3 regions of the Enterobacter sp. ECC-219 genome follow, and region 3 is predicted to be linked to each of the others. Evidence: predicted binding sites of a transcription regulator. Region 3 holds the regulator's gene; each other region holds the start of a gene.
What was found. Region 3 encodes LexA, which represses DNA repair genes until DNA is damaged. Its sites were predicted from a motif close to TNCTGTATGTACATACAGNA; they were not measured.
Positions count from the first base shown of each region.

Region 1: a site for LexA is predicted at 3,071-3,090, ahead of umuD (translesion error-prone DNA polymerase V autoproteolytic subunit). Genes of this name have one in related genera too.
Region 2: a site for LexA is predicted at 4,404-4,423, ahead of sbmC (DNA gyrase inhibitor SbmC). Genes of this name have one in related genera too.

Region 1 is NZ_CP143680.1:2,840,015-2,846,353, reverse strand. Features, by position in the region: gene V1603_RS13550 (SDR family oxidoreductase) at 1-369, opposite strand, end outside; gene V1603_RS13545 (LysR family transcriptional regulator) at 467-1,363, shown strand; gene umuC (translesion error-prone DNA polymerase V subunit UmuC) at 1,371-2,633, opposite strand; gene umuD (translesion error-prone DNA polymerase V autoproteolytic subunit) at 2,617-3,051, opposite strand; gene V1603_RS13530 (hypothetical protein) at 3,365-3,565, shown strand; gene V1603_RS13525 (aldo/keto reductase family oxidoreductase) at 3,612-4,478, opposite strand; gene V1603_RS13520 (methyl-accepting chemotaxis protein) at 4,623-6,284, shown strand; gene smrA (DNA endonuclease SmrA) at 6,312-6,339, opposite strand, start outside.
Region 2 is NZ_CP143680.1:3,910,086-3,916,424, forward strand. Features, by position in the region: tRNA gene V1603_RS18620 (tRNA-Asn) at 1-37, opposite strand, end outside; gene emmdR (multidrug efflux MATE transporter EmmdR) at 141-1,595, opposite strand; tRNA gene V1603_RS18630 (tRNA-Asn) at 1,758-1,833, shown strand; gene V1603_RS18635 (gamma-glutamylcyclotransferase family protein) at 1,887-2,222, shown strand; gene V1603_RS18640 (DUF496 family protein) at 2,270-2,605, opposite strand; gene V1603_RS18645 (FUSC family protein) at 2,764-3,822, opposite strand; gene sbmC (DNA gyrase inhibitor SbmC) at 3,915-4,388, opposite strand; gene dacD (serine-type D-Ala-D-Ala carboxypeptidase DacD) at 4,508-5,674, opposite strand; gene sbcB (exodeoxyribonuclease I) at 5,873-6,339, shown strand, end outside.
Region 3 is NZ_CP143680.1:977,688-984,026, forward strand. Features, by position in the region: gene plsB (glycerol-3-phosphate 1-O-acyltransferase PlsB) at 1-1,821, opposite strand, end outside; gene V1603_RS04525 (diacylglycerol kinase) at 1,976-2,344, shown strand; gene lexA (transcriptional repressor LexA) at 2,453-3,061, shown strand; gene dinF (MATE family efflux transporter DinF) at 3,125-4,462, shown strand; gene V1603_RS04540 (CsbD family protein) at 4,583-4,792, shown strand; gene zur (zinc uptake transcriptional repressor Zur) at 4,841-5,353, opposite strand; gene V1603_RS04550 (cupin domain-containing protein) at 5,469-5,957, shown strand; gene traF (conjugal transfer protein TraF) at 6,183-6,339, shown strand, end outside.

The DNA.
Region 1 (6,339 bases), 1.9 Mb from region 3:
TGCGCCATACACTTTGTAACCCTGCATCAGGCTGACCGTCTGCAAAGGTGCCGTTTTTTCGAGGGTGCTGACCAGGTTACGCAGCATAGTGACGTTCGGCTCAACCATCTCTGTCCAGTTCGCGGCGTTCACCCAGGCGCTGTAAAAGAGATGGGTAACCCTGCTCAGCGATTGCAGCGCCCGCGCGCTGTCCTTAGCATCCAGCAAATCGACGTTCACCACTGGAATACCGTCAGGATGGGATAACGCCTGACGGCTCAGGCCGATCGCTTCCCATCCATTGTGCAGAAGCGTTTTAACAAGCTGTCTGCCGACAATTCCGCTCGCGCCCGCGACCAGGGCGACATTTTGTTGCTGCATCTTATCCATCGTGTTTCTCCAGAAAGGGTGACAGATGCAGTGTCATATATTATTTTTTTAGTGAATATCCCCTCCATCCGATAGCACTTATCAGAAAAACCATTAAATGAATAATAAGCTCAACGCCATTTCCACCTTTCTTTGCGTCGCGGACGCAGGCTCTTTTTCTGCCGCAGCCCGTCGGAGCGGGATGAAGCAGTCCGCCGTCAGCCAGCAGATCGCCGCCCTTGAACAAGAACTGGGCGTGGTGTTACTGCACCGAACAACGCGTGCAATGAAGCTGACCGAACAGGGAGAACGTTACCGCCGCGACATGCAGCTGCTGCTGGACGCCATGCGGGAAGCGGAGGGACGGCTGGCGCCGGTCGATCATCAATTTCAGGGAAGCGTTCATGTCCAGCTGCCGAGCGGCCTGGGGCAGATCGTCTTGCCACATCTACTGGAGCTGCAGCGCCTGCATCCAGAATTACATCTCAGGCTTTCTCTTGATGACCGCCTTGCAGACCTGGTGACGGAGGGCGTGGACGTCGCGATTAGGCTGGGCAGTGAGCCCCCGCAGGCGCATGCGGCCCGCGTGCTGGCGCGTATTGAAAGCGCGCTGTTCGCCGCCCCCGGCTTTCAGGCGGTGCACGACGTTAGCGAGCTGACCACGCTGCCCCACGTGCGCTTTAGCGGCATCCCGCTGGATGCCCCCCTGCGGCTCATCACGGATGAAAAAGCGATCGAAGTAAAAGTGAATACCGTTTTCCGCGCCAACACCAGCGACGCGCTGCTACGGGCGCTGGAGGCAGGCATCGGTATCGGCGGTATGCAGCGACCGCTTGCGGCCAGGGCGCTGAAAACCGGCACGCTGGTGCCGGTATTGCCCGACTGGCGGTTGCCCGATCGCGTCCTCTATGCCGTCTATCCTGACGCCCGCTTTATTCCGCAACGCGTGCGAAGCGTCGTCGGCGTGATTGAGCAATTGCTGATTGAGATCGCAGAGCACGCCCCCGCAAAATAACCGCATCCTACCGCGCCACCGGTAAATCCGCGTACCGCGTCGTATAAGCCGGCGACAGCATCTCACGCTTCATCGCCCAGGATTTCTCAATTCCCTGCCCGGCAAACCATATCTTCCCTTTGCCGGAGTGATTCAGGCTGTCGATCGTCTCCATCAGCGCCGCGCTGTTGGCGCTCGGGCGGTTATCGTCAAACAAGTTAAGCTGAGCGACGCCGCTGCTGAAAAAGTCCGCCAGCATGACCCCGGCTTTCATATAGCGATACCCGTCAAGCCAGATACGCCCCAGCGCCTCCGTGGCGGCGCGGATGATATCGCGCGAGTCATTGGTGGGCGTCATCAGGGTGACGGAAGCCTGATTGCCGTAATAAATTTCGTTGTCCGCGTGCGGGCTGGTGCGTACAAACACGCTGATAAAACGACAGTATTGATGCTCGCCGCGCAGTTTCTCTGCTGCGCGTTCCGCATAGGCGCAAATGGCCTGGTGCATCTCCTCGTACTGCGTAATACGGTGTCCAAACGAGCGGCTACAGATAATTTGCTGCTTCGTAGGGGTAAACTCTTCCAGATCGAGGCAGGGCTCACCGCGAAGCTCGCGTGCCGTGCGCTCCATAACCACGTTAAAATGTTTGCGGATGACCCAGGATGACGCTTCCGCCAGCTCCAGCGCCGTGGTAATCCCCATCGCGTTGAGCTTTTTCGTGATGCGTCGTCCTACTCCCCACACCTCCTCCACCGGAACCTTTGCCAGCAGCTTACGCTGCCGTTCACGATCCGAGAGATCGACCACGCCCCCGGTGGCTGACCACCGCTTCGCCGCATAGTTGGCCAGCTTCGCCAGCGTTTTGGTCGGCGCAATCCCGACGCCAACGGTTAAGCCTGTGTTTTTGAAGACCTGCGTACGCATCTGATGACCGAATGCTTCCAGCGACAGGCAGTTGCTGACACCCGAAACGTTCACAAATGCTTCATCAATGGAGTAGATCTCAATGGCCGGCGCGAGATCGGTCAGCGTTTGCATCACCCGGCTGCTGAGGTCGGCATACAGCGCATAGTTCGAGCTAAAGACGTAAACCCGCGACGGATAACCCTTCTCTTTGAATTTAAAATAGGGTTCCCCCATTTTTATGCCGAACTGCTTTGCCTCTCGCGACAGCGAAATAATGCAGCCGTCGTTATTGGACACCACCACGATGGGTTTACCCACCAGATCGGGGCGAAACACCCTCTCGCAGGAGGCATAGAAACTATTCACATCAACCAGCGCGAACATGTTTATGCGTTTTAAGCGTATGAGTGACGACACCGAAGATTTGCAGCTCCTCTTCGGACTGAAAGGCGATCGGCTGATAGCGGGCATTACGCGGCAACAGTCTCAGAACCGGACGGGTCTGTAGCTCTTTCACCGTGAACTCACCGGCGACCGACGCCACAACGATATCCCCATGTTCAGCATTCAACGAACGGTCGACCACCAGCAGATCGCCGTCGCTAATCCCCGCGTCGATCATGGAGTCCCCGCTCACTTTGATAAAGTAAGTCGCACTGGGGTGCCTGACTGCCAGCCGGTTAAGATCGAGACGATCCTCCACATAATCCTGCGCAGGGCTTGGGAAGCCACAGGCAACGCGCTCAAGATAGAGAGGTAATTCAATAGGTTGTTTTGGATGATAAGAAAAGAGAGTGTCCATAAATGCCTTTCCCGCCAGATACTGTATATAAACACAGTATTACGGATTACGGCACAGGATCAAGGTCATTTCCGACAAAGACCGCAAACGCCTTGAAGTTTGAGCGGATTTAATTCAGCCATCTCTTGTGCGGGCGGTCGCAGATGGGTTAAACGCAAGTCATAAGAAAGTCACAAACAAACACTTTAAAATCACTTAAAGTGAAAAACGAAAGATCACCAAATTACTACACAAACACTATCAATTGACTTTTATATAAGAGTGACGCATATTTTAGGGCACGAATTATCAAGACTTTTGGAGGACGTTTTCTATGCCAGCCCGTGACTATCCCGACAAGCGAGTTGCCCGCGGTTTAGCAAAGGAGGCCGATCTCAGGATGTTGAGCGCCCGCATTGAGCCTGATTTGATGGAATACATCAGAATCACCGCCTTTGAGACGCGTAAAAGCAAGCAGGAGATTGTGGCAGAAGCGTTAGCGCTTCACAGACAGAAAAGTCAATGCGGAGTCTGATCGGGCAAAGTCTGGAAGTGTCCTTCCGGCTTTGCCCATGCCGTGATTAACCCATCAGAGCATTCAGTTTTTCAAGTGCTTCAGGCGGCAATTGCACCTCTCCCGCCGCAAGGTTTTGCCGCAGATGCGCCACGGATGAAGTACCGGGGATCAGCAGGATGTTCGGCGACCGTTGCAACAGCCATGCCAGCGCAACCTGCATCGCCGTTGCGCCCAGGGAATCCGCGACGGCCTGCAGGCCGGTAGACTGCAGTGGCGTAAAGCCTCCCAGTGGGAAGAACGGCACATACGCAATCCCCTGCTGTGCCAGTAAATCTACCAGCGCATCATCGCCGCGGTTCACAATGTTGTACATGTTCTGCACGCAGACGACCTGCACCATCTTCCGCGCTTCCGCCACCTGCGTGGCCGTGACGTTGCTCAGGCCAATGTGGCGCACCAGGCCTTGCTGCTGTAATTCTGCGAGGGTGGAAAGCGGTTCAGCAATCGATCCCTCCGCAGGGCCGTGTGCGCTAAACATGATCCGCAGATTCACCACGTCCAGCACATCCAGCTTCAGATTACGCAGGTTGTCATGCACCGCCTGAGTCAGTTCCTGCGCGGAAAAAGCGGGCAGCCAGGCCCCTTTGTCATCACGGCGGGCGCCGATCTTGGTGACGAGGGTGAGATCGTCCCGGTAAGGATGAAGCGCCTCGCGGATCAGCTGGTTCGTCACATGCGGACCATAAAAATCGCTGGTATCAATATGGTTCACGCCCGCCGCCACGGCTTCGCGCAGCACGTCCAACGCGGCTTGTTTATCCTTCGGCGGGCCAAACACGCCCGGCCCGGCAAGCTGCATCGCCCCGTAGCCCAGTCGTTTAACCGTTCGCGTTCCGAGCGCGTACGTCCCGCTTTTATCAATGCTGCTCATATTAACCTTCCTCATCAAAATGATCCGGATTTACAACAGGTTCCTGACCGAAGCCCTAAGTTAAGCGCGAGTTAAATTAAAGTTTAAATTCTATACGACGATAGTATTGGTGTACCTCTGCATCTTTTCTAACGGACGACCGCTATGCTGAAAAATCTGCACGTGATTACCGGAATTATCTTTGCCCTCACCATATTCTGTCTGCTGCAAGTTGTCACGGGAGGGTTGTTCTACTCTGCCGTCAGCAACGATCGCCATAACTTCCAGAACTCCGGCGTGCTGAATGCCCAGCAGGAAAGCCTGAGCGACAGCGTGAACACGCTGGTGAAAACGCGTGTCACCGTCACCCGCGTGGCAATTCGCTACCTGAAAAACCAGCGCGATCCGGCATCCCTTGCCGCAATTAACAAACTGCTCGGCACCGCAGGCGACTCTCTGGCTAAAGCGGAAACCTATAACAAAGAATGGCAGAAAATGCCGCAGGTTAACGGCCAGAATGCGGCGTTAACCGACGAGATGCAGAAATCCTGGAATCAGATGCATGAAGTGATGCGTTTGTCGATTGAGTATCTGCGTGCCGACAACTATCAGGCCTATGGCGATCTGGACGCTCAGCAGGCTCAGGACGATATGGAAGCGGTCTACAACCGCTGGCGCGCCGAAAACAACACGCTGCTGAAAGCGGCAACCGAAGAGAACCAGAGCAGCTTCACCCAGATGCAGTGGACGCTGGCAGCTATTTTCCTGGCCGTTATTGCCGTTCTGGTGGTGATCTGGCAGGGTTTACAGCACCTGCTGTTAAAACCGCTCAACGCCATCATGAACCATATTCGCGCCATTGCAGGAGGCGACCTGACGCAGAATATCGCCCTCTCTGGCCGCAATGAAATGGGTCAGTTGGCCGCCGGCCTGCATGAGATGCAGCAATCGCTGGTAACCACCGTCAGCGCCGTGCGCGGCAGCACCGATTCCATCTACACCGGCGCGGGTGAAATTGCCGCAGGGAGCAACGATCTCTCCGCCCGCACCGAAGAGCAGGCTGCCTCGCTCGAAGAAACTGCCGCCAGCATGGAAGAGCTGACCGCGACGGTTAAACAGAACTCCGATAACGCCCGTCAGGCGACGTTGCTGGCGAAGAACGCCTCTGAAACAGCGGCTCGCGGCGGCCACGTCGTGGATAACGTGGTTCGCACCATGAACGAAATTGCCAACAGTTCGCAGCAAATCGCCCATATTACCGGCGTGATTGACAGCATTGCGTTCCAGACCAACATTCTGGCGCTTAACGCCGCGGTGGAAGCCGCGCGCGCCGGCGAGCAAGGCCGCGGTTTTGCGGTTGTCGCCGGTGAAGTCCGTACGCTGGCCAGCCGCAGCGCGCAGGCGGCGAAAGAGATTAAAGGGCTTATCGAGAACTCCGTCAGCCGGGTGAACACCGGTTCTGAGCAGGTCAGCGAGGCTGGCACCACCATGAAGGAGATTGTCGCCGCCGTCACCCGCGTGACCGATATCATGGGCGAGATTTCGTCCGCGTCCGACGAGCAGAGCCGCGGTATTGAGCAGGTGAGCCTCGCCGTGTCGCAGATGGACAGCGTGACGCAGCAAAACGCCGCGCTGGTGCAGCAGTCCGCCACGGCGGCAGCGGCGCTGGAAGACCAGTCCGAACAGCTGCGCCAGGCCGTGGCCGCGTTTCGCCTGAACGGTAAAGTCAACGCCACCGCCCCGCGCCCGGCCAACGTTAAAACGCCGCAGCTGCTGCGTCCGGCAACGGCAACCGCCACCCCCGACAGTAACTGGGAAACGTTTTAAGCCTCAGGCGGGCGAAGATACCGCCCGCTAGCGGCTGCGCTTGGCGTGCCGCTCC
Region 2 (6,339 bases), 2.1 Mb from region 3:
TAACAGTCCGCCGTTCTACCGACTGAACTACAGAGGAATCGTGTGAACGGGGCGCATATTATCGATGCTCCCCTGGGATGTCAAAGGCAGAATGCAGATTTCGGATCGTTTGCCGATTTATTCTCCACTTCGCGCAATTGTCAGGCATTCTGTCGCGGATATTTCCACAGCCAGCGCCCGCTGACCATACGCCAGTAGAACAACGCCCCACGCACGGCCCAGTCAAGGAACATCCCCAGCCAGACGCCAACCACGCCCCAGCCGAGCACCACGCCCAGCGTATAGCCCGCCACAACGCGACACCCCCACATGCCGAGCATGGACACCCACATAGCAAAACGGGCATCGCGCGCCCCTTTTAGCCCGGCGGGCAGCACCCAGGATGCCGCCCAGATGGGCATAAAGGCGGCGTTGAGCCAGATGAGGATCTTCACCACCTCTTTAACATCCTCTTCGTGGGTATAGAACGCGGCCATCAGCCCGGCAAACGGCGCGGTTCCCCAGGCGATCAGCGTCAGCCCTATGGTCGACAGCCAGAAGACGTGCCGCAGCTGCCGCTCCGCCTGACCTATCTGCCCTTTCCCGAGCCGTTTGCCCGTGATGATGGTTGATGCCGAACCCAGCGCGTTACCCGGCAGGTTAATCAGCGAGGCGATGGAAAAGGCAATAAAGTTACCGGCGATAACGTCTGTCCCCATCCCGGCAACAAACATCTGCGTCAGCAGCTTCCCGCCGTTAAACAACACGGATTCAATGCTCGCGGGAATGCCGATTCCCATCACTTCCCAGATAATGGCGAAGTTAAAGGGCCGGAAGTAGCTCTTGAGCGTAAGACGCAGCGAAGGCGTAATTCCCGTCATCAGTACCCCGATGATGGCCGCCGCACCGATATAGCGTGAAATGGTTAACCCCAGCCCCGCTCCTACGAACCCCAGCCCATCCCACGAGAACACGCCGTAGATCAGCACGCTGCTGATAATGATATTCAGGATATTCATCCCGCCGTTGATCAGCAGCGGAATTTTAGTGTTGCCCGCCCCACGCAGCGCGCCGCTGCCAATCAGCGCAATGGCCGCCGCCGGATAGCTTAAAACGGTCATCTCCAGGTAGGTCAGCGCCAGGTCTTTAACCTCGTTGGTGGCCTCCCCGGCGACAAAGTCAATAATCTCTTTACCGAAATAGTGGATCACCGCCGCCAGAACAATCGAAAAAATGGTCATGATCATCAGCGACTGGCGGGCCGCCTCGCGCGCACGTTTGGGGTCAAGCTTGCCGAGGCTAAAAGCCACCACCACCGTCGTACCGAGGTCTATGGCAGCAAAAAATGACATCACCACCATGTTAAAGCTGTCCGCCAGCCCGACCCCCGCCATCGCCTCTTTCCCCAGCCAGCTCACCAGGAAGGTGCTCAGGACCCCCATCAGCAAAACGCAGGTATTTTCCAGGAAGATAGGCACAGCGAGAGGGGTGATTTCACGCCAGAACAGGACACGATAGCTTTTACGTTTTGCATACCACGGCGTGCGCTCTATCGCCTGGCGTAAGGAGGCAGTGACGTTCAAAATGGACCTTAGCGAGAAAAGTTGAAACTCCATTTCAAATGATGGGGGAGAAAAGCTAATCCTGCAAAGTATTTTCCTGAAAAAAGATGTGTGGAATTACAACAAACTGACGACAGAATCAGCAATCAGTCGATTTTCCCTAAGATCAGGTTTGACAAAAGTTTTTTCGCCGCTAAGATAAGCCTCCACAACGATTCCTCTGTAGTTCAGTCGGTAGAACGGCGGACTGTTAATCCGTATGTCACTGGTTCGAGTCCAGTCAGAGGAGCCAAATTTAAAAAGCCTGCTTTTAAAGCAGGCTTTTTGCTTTGCGGATAAAGGAAAATGAACGCTCTGTTTGTCTACGGCACACTGCGCCCGGGCCACGCTAATGCGCATATTCTTGAAAACATCGGCGGGGAATGGCTGGCCGGTTCCGTATCCGGTACGTTTTACGAACGCGGCTGGGGTGCGGCGGCGGACTTCCCGGGGATTATCCTCCACCCCGATGGACCGCGTGTCGAAGGCTATCTGTTTATCTCTGATAACCTTCCCGCACACTGGCAGATGCTGGATGAATTTGAAGACGGCTATGACCGGGTTGAGGTCACAGTGACCACCCTTAAAGGTGGGCTGGTTAAGGCCTGGATTTATCAGCTACAGCCGCGCTCTGAATCATAAAAAAAGGCTCTCTGTCACCAGAGAGCCTTTTTCACTATTCGCTGCGATTACTCGCTTTTTGCTTCGGCGTTTTTAATTTCGCCCATCACTTTCAGCTTCTTGGAGATGTCACGACGCTCTTTGGACAGCTCAGCGTTTTTGATGATGTAGTCATCAACGCGGTCTTCATAGTCGCTCTTCATGCTGGCGATGATGCCCTGAATAGCTTCAACGCTCATGCCTGGCTTGATGTAGTCGCTCAGGTTATCGAGCAGCAGAACACGTTTCTGGTTGTCACGGATCTTCTTCTCAACGTCCTGGATTTCACGCTGCAGCTTGTTTTTGCGGCGGAACAGGCGGACGAATTCCAGAACATCCTGGAACGAAGGCTTGGTAGTTTCCATTTTTACACCCCTGATAATGTGAGATTCGGATTCGTTAAAGCAACCGTTGTAACAATAACCTTACTGACAGCGGCTGCGAATGACAATGAGTATATCGTTTAAAGCTATCATAACCCCAATTGCTGCTGAATCGAAGCAGCAGCCGTCACATACGCCTTTTATTTGCGCAGCGCGCGGCAAATAAGGTGCGATAACAGCTCAAGCTGCCGCGCCAGTTCCAGGCTCAGCCAGACGTAGCCATGAATAGGCGTTTCCGCCACGTTATCGCCCTGGCGTTCATTGATTAACTGCTTCAGCTCCGCGACGATCTCATTCAGCCGCTCGCTGTTGGCCAGTATCGGCTGCGGGTTCCCCTCATAGAGCGCATGAGCGATGGTCAACAGCGTTTGCTGCGTCATCTGCTGGGTCTCTTTGAGGGTCTGCGCGTTAAGCATCAGCAGATGGCTTGGACGCGAGGCCCAGTGGGCATTGATTTGCAGTTCAAGCATGCAGACCAGATTGCGGCTTACCGTCTGGATGGCTTCGAAAATCGCTTTCTGAATATGGGTTTCTTTGCTGGCGGGCGCGATCAGGCCGCGCATTTTAACCACGTCGTTGAGGATCGTTTGCAGATGTTTTTCCAGCCGGGGACGCTCAACCAGATTCGGGGAAAAACCGGCCTGATAGACGCGGTTAAAGGCGGTGACGTAGTTAGCCATCTGAATACGCCAGTGCAGAAAAGCACGCTGCGGCCAGATACCAGTGAAGAGCATGGCCAGCAGTGACCCCAGGATGACATCCCCGCTTCGCCACAGCGCCGTGGTCATATCCCCGGCGGGCGCACCGACAACCACCGCGAGAGTAATACCAATCAGCAGCGCCTGATAAGGCCGCTTGCCCAACGCCAGCCAGCCGCAGAGGAACATGGCAGCACCGCACCACGCCAGCATCACGGGAAAGGAGATGAGTTCCAGCTTCAGGGCAATAAGCCCCAGGGCAGATCCAAGAACGGTACCGCCTATCCGCTCGAAGGCGCGAGGAACAACGTTCCCCCAGAATGAGATAGGCCCCATCACCACCACCAGCGTGATCAGTGGCCACGTTCCCTCCGGTACATCCAGCAACCGGACCAGTACAAAGGTCAATACGAAAGCCAGCGCGATGCGACTCCCGTGCACCACGCGGTAATGTTTGTACAAGCGAATTTCAAATGGGGTTAATGATTTGTCGGGACGCACACCCGCTCTCCAGCAACACGGCAAATCACAATTGTACTGTGTTTTCAGCCGGGCGGATCGCACCCGGCTGAAAAACCCTTCATATTGCAGGCTTAAACCGTTTTGTGCTCTACCGCGATATACATTTCAATGTCCCAATAGCCGTCCGCATTGCCGTCGTTAAGATAGCGTTCGAAGCAGGGTTTGAGCGCCATCTGGTATTTACTGTCCTGCAATAAAGAATTGAAGAACTGATACCACGGCGTCGCAAAGTCGTAGTTTTCCACGCGCGCCGTCGCCACGGCGTAATCCCCGCCAGCGATTTCCGTCATCATGACGCCTTCGCTGTTTTCCGGGATAACGAAATCATCCGGTACCGTAACGGCCGTATCGCAGCGCAGTTTTTCTGCCGGGACCTCATCGGGGTTATCGTAGTAGACCGCAACCCACTCCAGCGGCTCAATGTGACGCCCGTCCACCCACATAACCAGCTGTTCAAAGCCCTGCTTAACCGTTTTTTCCCACGGCCCAACAAGATGAAAACCCGCAATCTTACGTTTCTGTTGCTGCTTGATGCTGTAGTCCATGCTGCCTCCGTTTATTACTGTATATTTATACACTATAAAGCTGGATTACTATTATCGGCAAACGAGGAGTGTTTATTATGTGAGCAGACTCGCAACCCTGCCAGTCTGCCCATCAGCGGTTAAAGCGTGTGGTGCAGATAATCGCTCAGGCGTGAGAATACGCCTCCCTTATCAACGGCTTCCAGAGTGACTAACGGCCAGTGCGCCACAACCTTGTCGCGATCGTAGAGCTGGATCTCCCCGACCCGCTGATGCGCGGCAATCGGCGCTTCCAGCTCTTTTTTATCCAGAACGTATTTAGCCTTGATGTTCTGCACTTCCGCTTTCGGTAACGCCAGCCAGAAGTCCTGATCCGTCCCCAGATTTATCTGTTCTTTATCGCCGTACCAGATACGCTCTGTCCCCACTTTTTTACCATTATGCAGGATCTGCACCGTATCGAAGTTCTGCTGTCCCCAGTGCAGAAGCTTACGCGCCTGGTCTTCGCGCCCTTTGGGGCTGTCGGCCCCCATCACCACCGCGATTAAACGACGCTGTCCGTCAACGGCAGACGCAATCAGGTTAAAGCCCGCGCCCGAGGTGTGCCCCGTTTTCAGGCCGTCCACGTTCATGGTTTTATCCCACAGCAGGCCGTTACGGTTCTGCTGAGTGATCCCGTTCCAGGTGAGGCTCTTTTCGCTGTACATATGGTAAAAATCAGGCTCACCGTGAATGATAGCCCGGGAGAGCACGGCCAGATCGTAAGCGGAACTGTGCTGCCCTGGCGCATCCAGCCCGTGGACGGTTTCAAAGTGCGTATCGCGCAGGTTCAGCTTTTGCACGTAGTCGTTCATCATCTTCACAAACTGCGGCTGCCCGCCCGCCACGTGGTCGGCCAGCGCCACGCAGGCATCGTTGCCGGAATCGACAATCAGACCGCGGCTTAAGTCACGCACGGAGACGCGATCGCCCTCTTTCAGGAACATCAGCGACGAGCCGTCAAAAACCGGGTTGCCTTTGGCCCACGCGTCACGCCCTACGGTAACAATGTCATCCGGCGTAATACGGTGGCTGTCAATGGCCCGATCGACTACATAGCCCGTCATTAGCTTAGTGAGGCTCGCCGGATTACGTTGTTGATGTTCGTTGCCCGCCGTTAAAATTTGACCAGTCGTGTAGTCCATCAGCACCCAGGATCCCGCCTGAATGGCTGGAGGCTGCGGCGAAAAATCCAGTGGCTCAGCCGCAAAAGCAGATGAGACACTCGAAGCGAGTAAAGAAACAGCAATAAACAGACGGCGTTTCAACGGTATATCCTCAGGTCATTAAAAATCGATGACCTTTTTACGGGAGTTCTGATGTCGTTACCTGGCTTAATTGCAAAAAAATGTGACAGAACGCAGGTTTTCCGCTGAAGTTCCCTCGCAAATTTACGCCATGCCGGCGCTTTTTATTCGGTCTGACCCGCGCGATCGTTTACCATAGTGGCGTCATTTTTTAACAGGATGGTATTACTGGTGTCTGACTCTGCCGCACGCCCGACTTTTTTATTCCACGACTACGAAACCTTTGGCACGCATCCGGCGCTGGACAGACCGGCGCAGTTTGCCGCCATCCGTACCGACGACGAATTCAACATCATTGGCGAGCCCGAGGTCTTTTACTGCAAACCGGCTGATGACTACCTGCCGCAGCCCGGCGCGGTGATGGTCACCGGGATCACACCGCAGGAAGCCCGGGAAAAAGGCGTTAACGAAGCAGAGTTCGCCCGCCGCATCCACGATCTGTTTACCGTTCCCAATACCTGCGTGGTTGGCTACAACAACATCCGTTTTGACGATGAAGTGACGCGCAACATCTTCTATCGAAACTTCTACGATCCGTACGCCTGGAGCTGGCAGAACCGCAATTCACGCTGGGATCTGCTCGACATTATGCGCGCCTGTTATGCCCTGCGTCCTGAAGGCATTAA
Region 3 (6,339 bases):
CGTCATCAGTACCGCCTGCTCGCGCGGCAGAATGATGATATCGCCGATGGTGTCTTTCTCGACTTCAAACTTGTTCATCTGCAGCGCGTGATCGATAAGCTCGCTGGCGGTAGCAGAAGGGGCCGTCGAATCAGCCGAGTACGGCACGTTGCGCATCATGTCCAGGTAGCAGTCCAGCTGCTCTGTGAGCTGTTCACGAGTCAGGGAGCGCTGACGGGAAGCCAGCAGCGCCGTACAGCACAGGTTCATGGCATTGGCTGCACCGGCGTTGTTAATCCGCACCATCAGCTCGGACGCGATACCGTTCACCGTTGGCGTCAGCCAGGCCGGACGAACCGCTTCAATAGGATCGATAGACTCGCGCCACTCCGGAACATGATGGTTCAGATACGTCATCAGCGGCATCGGTTCGCCAAAGTTTACGTAGCCCTGACCCAGATTGCGTAACTTGCTCAGGCCGCGCAGCATCTGCGGCAGGCTCTCTTTCTCTTTGGTCGCACCACGCAGCTCTTTGGCGTACGTGCCCACTTCCATCACGTGCTCATAGCCAATGTAAATTGGCACCAGCGTGATCGGACGGGTTCCTCCGCGCAGCATCGCCTGAATGGTCATCGAGAGCGTGCCGGTCTTCGGATCGAGCAGGCGACCGGTACGGGAACGACCGCCCTCCACGAAGTACTCCACTGAATAGCCGCGGCTGAACAGCTCGCCGAGATACTCGCGGAACACGGTGGAGTAGAGCTTGTTGCCCTTGAAGGTACGACGAATAAAGAACGCACCCAGACGGCGGAAAATCGGGCCTGCTGGCCAGAAGTTCAGGTTAATACCAGCGGCAATGTGCGGCGGTACCAGCCCCTGGTGATAGAGCACGTAGGAGAGAAGCAGATAGTCCATGTGGCTGCGGTGGCAGGGGACATAGACAATCTCATGGCCATCGTGCGCCAACTGCCGCACACGTTCGGCGTTATGAACGTTGATGCCCTGATACAGGCGGTTCCAGGTAAAGCCGAGAATACGATCGGACAGGCGAATCATCTCGTAAGAGAAGTTCGCTGCGATCTCCTCCATCAGCGCAATGGCGTTCTGCTGGGCTTTCTCATGCGAAATTTTCTTGCTGCGCGCTTCGTCTTCAACGGCGCGGGCAATCGCTTTAGAGGCCAGCAGCTTGTTGAACAGGTCCTGACGCGCCGGGAGGCGCGGCCCTACAGCAGCCAGGCGCTGACGGGCGAAGTGCATACGCGCCACGCGCGCCAGTTTTTGCGCGATGATCTTGTCAGTGCCGTGCTCGTCCGCCATCCGGCGAAGGGAGACGGAAGGGGAGAATCGCACAAAGCTGTCGCGTCCCAGCCAGGAGACCGCGAAGAACTTCTGAATGCCGTTAAGCATGCGCAGCGGTGGGTTCTCTTCACCTTTTTCGCGGCCCGGGCGGCGACCAAACATTACCGATACCGGCACCATCTGCACATCCAGGTCAGGATTGCTGCGGTGCAGGTCGAGATAGTCGTGGAACAGCTTGATGGACTCTTCTTTCGGCGTGTAATAGGTAAACACGCGCGGCCCGCCGTGGATGAACACGTAGCGCGGCAGCAAAGTGCCGTCAACTTCCAGCGGTTCAAGCGGGTCGGGTAAATCATGCGCCAGACACTGGGCGCGAAGCGTCAGCAGGTCTGCCTTCGAGTTATAAGGCAAAACGTACATAATAGGGCGCGACGTATCGAGCCCCAGTTCCAGCGCGGGTTCTGCTGGGATAGACTTGCTTTTTACCAGGATGCTTAATGGTAAATTAAGTAATTTGTAGTAAATTCGTGGCCAGCCGGACATAAACGATGTAAAGCCTCTGGTTAATAATGCAATTGCGGCGCAAGGATAACAGAAAGCGCGCAAAATTTCTGTTGTTACCCGTCATACTTCAGGCGGCAGCGAAACGCGCTGCTGCTCCTGTTACTGACGCTCTTTTTTAAAAAAGGTTCTTTTAATGGCCAATAATACCACTGGGTTAACGCGTATCATCAAAGCCGCTGGCTATTCATGGAAAGGTTTCCGTGCCGCGTGGGTTAATGAAGCTGCTTTTCGCCAGGAAGGTGTCGCCGCTATCGTCGCGGTTATCATCGCCTGTTTCCTTGATGTAGATGCTATTACCCGCGTGCTTCTCATCGGTTCCGTACTTCTGGTGATGATAGTGGAAATTCTCAATAGCGCTATTGAGGCCGTTGTTGACCGGATCGGCTCAGATTTCCACGAGCTTTCTGGCCGGGCGAAAGATATGGGCTCTGCCGCTGTGCTGCTGGCAATTATCACTGCAGCCATTACCTGGGTCACGCTGCTTTGGTCACATTTCCGATGAGCCTCGAGGAATAATTAAGTCCCTGGTTTTTTGTGCAGTTTTTGGTTCCAAAATCGCCTTTGACTGTATATACTCACAGCATAACTGTATATACACCCAGGGGGCGGAATGAAAGCATTAACGACCAGGCAGCAAGAGGTGTTTGATCTCATTCGGGATCATATCGGCCAGACGGGTATGCCACCCACGCGTGCGGAAATCGCGCAGCGTCTGGGCTTCCGTTCTCCGAATGCTGCCGAGGAACACCTGAAAGCGCTGGCGCGTAAGGGTGTAATTGAGATTGTGTCAGGCGCGTCGCGCGGTATCCGCCTGCTGGTGGAAGAAGAGACGGGCATTCCTCTGATAGGCCGCGTTGCCGCAGGTGAACCGCTGCTGGCACAACAGCATATAGAAGGCCACTACCAGGTCGATCCTGGTATGTTCAAGCCGAGCGCTGATTTCCTGCTGCGCGTTAGCGGGATGTCGATGAAAGACATCGGCATTCTTGATGGCGACCTGCTGGCCGTTCACAAAACGCAGGATGTGCGGAACGGCCAGGTGGTGGTTGCGCGCATTGATGACGAAGTGACCGTTAAGCGCCTGAAAAAACAGGGTAACACCGTCCAGCTGTTGCCTGAAAACAACGAGTTCACCCCGATTGTGGTCGACCTCCGCGAACAGAGCTTCTCTATTGAAGGTCTGGCAGTAGGCGTGATTCGCAACGGCGAATGGCTGTAATCTCTTCCTGACAGGCTACGCTTTCGCTGTAGCCTGCTTCGTCTTCCATTCCCGGTATTTCCCATGTCACTGCTGACGGCTTCAGATAAGGCATTGTGGCGTCTTGCCCTGCCGATGATTTTCTCCAATATCACCGTGCCCTTGCTGGGTCTGGTCGACACGGCCGTTATTGGTCATCTCGATTCCCCTGTTTATCTTGGCGGCGTGGCGATTGGGGCGACGGCAACCAGCTTCCTGTTTATGCTGCTGCTCTTTTTACGTATGAGTACTACCGGGCTCACGGCACAGGCGTACGGTGCGAAAGACCCGTTACGTCTGGCGCGTGCGCTGGTGCAGCCGCTGATCCTGGCGCTGGGGGCGGGAATGTTGATTGTTTTACTACGCACGCCCCTGATCGACCTTGCACTCCAGGTCGTTGGCGGCAGCGAGGCGGTACTGGAGCAGGCGCGTCGCTTCCTGGAAATTCGCTGGCTTAGCGCGCCCGCTTCGCTGGCAAACCTGGTTCTGCTGGGTTGGTTACTGGGCGTGCAATATGCCCGTGCGCCAGTGATTTTGCTGGTCGCGGGAAACCTTCTCAACATTGTGCTCGATCTCTGGCTGGTGATGGGCCTGCATATGGACGTACGCGGGGCGGCACTGGCGACGGCGATTGCAGAATACGGGACCTTTTTCATTGGCTTGTGGATGGTCTGGCGCGTGCTGGCGATGCGCGGGATCTCCCTTGCGCTGCTCAAAACAGCATGGCGCGGCAATATCCGCAGGCTGCTGGCGCTCAACCGTGACATCATGCTGCGTTCGCTGCTGCTTCAGATCTGTTTCGGCGCTCTGACGGTCTTTGGGGCTCGACTGGGGCCAGAAATCGTTGCGGTGAATGCAGTCCTGATGACATTGCTGACGTTCACCGCCTACGCGCTGGACGGCTTCGCCTATGCCGTTGAGGCGCATTCCGGGCAGGCGTACGGCGCGCGGGAAAGTGGGCAGCTTCGGAATGTCTGGCGTGCGGCCTGCCGCCAGTCGGGCCTGGTCGCGCTGGCATTCGCACTGATTTACGCCTGTTTTGGCCGTGACATTATTGCATTGCTCACTTCGTTACCGGCTTTACGCGAACTGGCGGACCGCTACATCGTCTGGCAGGTTATTTTGCCGGTAGTAGGTGTCTGGTGCTATCTGCTGGACGGCATGTTTATCGGCGCGACGCGCGGGGCGGAAATGCGCAACAGTATGGCGGTCGCGGCGGCGGGGTTTGGTCTGACGCTGCTGACGCTACCCTGGCTGGGTAATCACGGTTTGTGGCTGGCGCTTGCGGTCTTCCTCTCTCTGCGCGGCCTGTCGCTTGCCTTTATCTGGCACCGTCACTGGCAAAATAATACCTGGCTTCCCTCCCGCCATGATATATCGTGACGGTTAAAGATTCCGAATATGAAACCAACCGCCGAATCCTTAACTACAATAATTATCACGTCCAGCAGAAAAGAACGTAACGGACGTTACGACCCGACGCTTAACTAAGAGGACACGATGATGAATAAAGACGAAATCGGCGGCAACTGGAAGCAGTTCAAAGGTAAAGCGAAAGAACAGTGGGGTAAGCTGACAGATGACGATATGACCGTCATTGAAGGTAAACGCGATCAGCTTGTCGGTAAAATTCAGGAACGTTACGGCTACGCGAAAGATCAGGCGGAAAACGAAGTCAAAGACTGGGAAACCCGTAACGACTATCGTTGGTAACGCTGAATAACCCACACAGGCGGCTTCAGGCCGCCTTTTCTTTTGCCGTTAACGCGGCTTTTTCTTCACCAGAATTGAGTGGTCGTGCTGACATGCATCCTGATGCCGACAGGCTTCCACCTCTACGCATGCTGAACACAACCCGTGTGCTTCAATCACGTTATGACGCAGGGCAAAACCCATCCTTGCCGCCAGCGTGTGCATAATGTCCTCTACGCCCTCTGCGCCTTCTTCTTTTACCACGCCGCAACGGTCGCAAATAAACATCGCCGATGTGTGGGTTGGCTGATCGAAAAGATGGCACAGCACATAGCTGTTTGTGGATTCGACTTTATGCACAAACCCTTGTTCCAGCAGGAAATCCAGCGCGCGATACACCGTGGGCGGTTTAGCCTGCGGCTCGCTTTCACGGAGCAGGTCGAGCAGATCGTAGGCGCTGATTGCCCCCTGTTGCAGGCTCATCAGGCGCAAGACTTCAAGGCGCTGAGGGGTCAGGCGCACATTGCGTTGCGCGCACAGCTTTTCGGCCTGCGCTAACAGCTCTTTTGTGGACTTATCCATTTAGCACCTCGGATGTTCTGGGATGTAAAACCCTCACTTTACCATGTTATGGCAAAAACACCGATATCCGCCAGGCTGTGCTATACCTGGCGCATCGCAAACCGGGAATGTAACCATGAAAAAACCAGACTGTATTACGCACTGGCGCGAGGTAGAAGGACCAGATGACGCCACCTACCCCGACAGTAACGAGCTTTTTTCCATCGGTGCACCGCTGGCTCGCAGCCTGGGCCTCAGGCGCATAGGCATCCATCATGAGCGTTTACCGCCAGGACGTCGGACGTCCTATCCCCATGCGGAAAGTGACGAAGAAGAGTTTATCTACGTGCTTGAGGGCTATCCCGAAGCCTGGATTAATGGCTATTTGTGGAAGCTTGAACCCGGTGACAGCGTGGGCTTTCCCGCCGGAACGGGCGTGTGCCACACCTTTATCAACAATACGGACGAAGAGGTTCGGTTACTGGTGGTGGGTGAGGCCAACAAGAAGCAAAACCGCATCTACTATCCGCTCAACCCGGTCTATGCCGCCACGCGAGAGGACCGCTGGGTAGATCATCCCCCTCAATTTTTTGGCCCACATGATGGAAAACCTGTGAAAAAATAATTTCCTCTTCTATAAATATTGAGGGCCGTCACAAATTACAACAGGCCGTAAGGGAGTTTTACTTAGGGAGTGAATTAGCGGGTCTTTTTATCTTTATTCACAGCAATAGTTCGCGCCTGTTTGGGGGATAACAGACAGGGGTTATTTCATAACAGACTATAAGACGGGCATACTGTGAAAAAACATTTTAAATTTTCGGTGGTTAGCATCGCTGTCTCCTTGTTTATGGCAAATCAGGCGGGAGCAGCCAATACCTGGACAGAATCACGTAGCGACGCGATGGGGGGGACCGGCGTTGCTTCGGGCAGTTATGGCAGCGGGGCATTAATCAACCCCGCACTGCTTGCAAAGGCAAAACCGGACGATGATGTGACGGTCATTT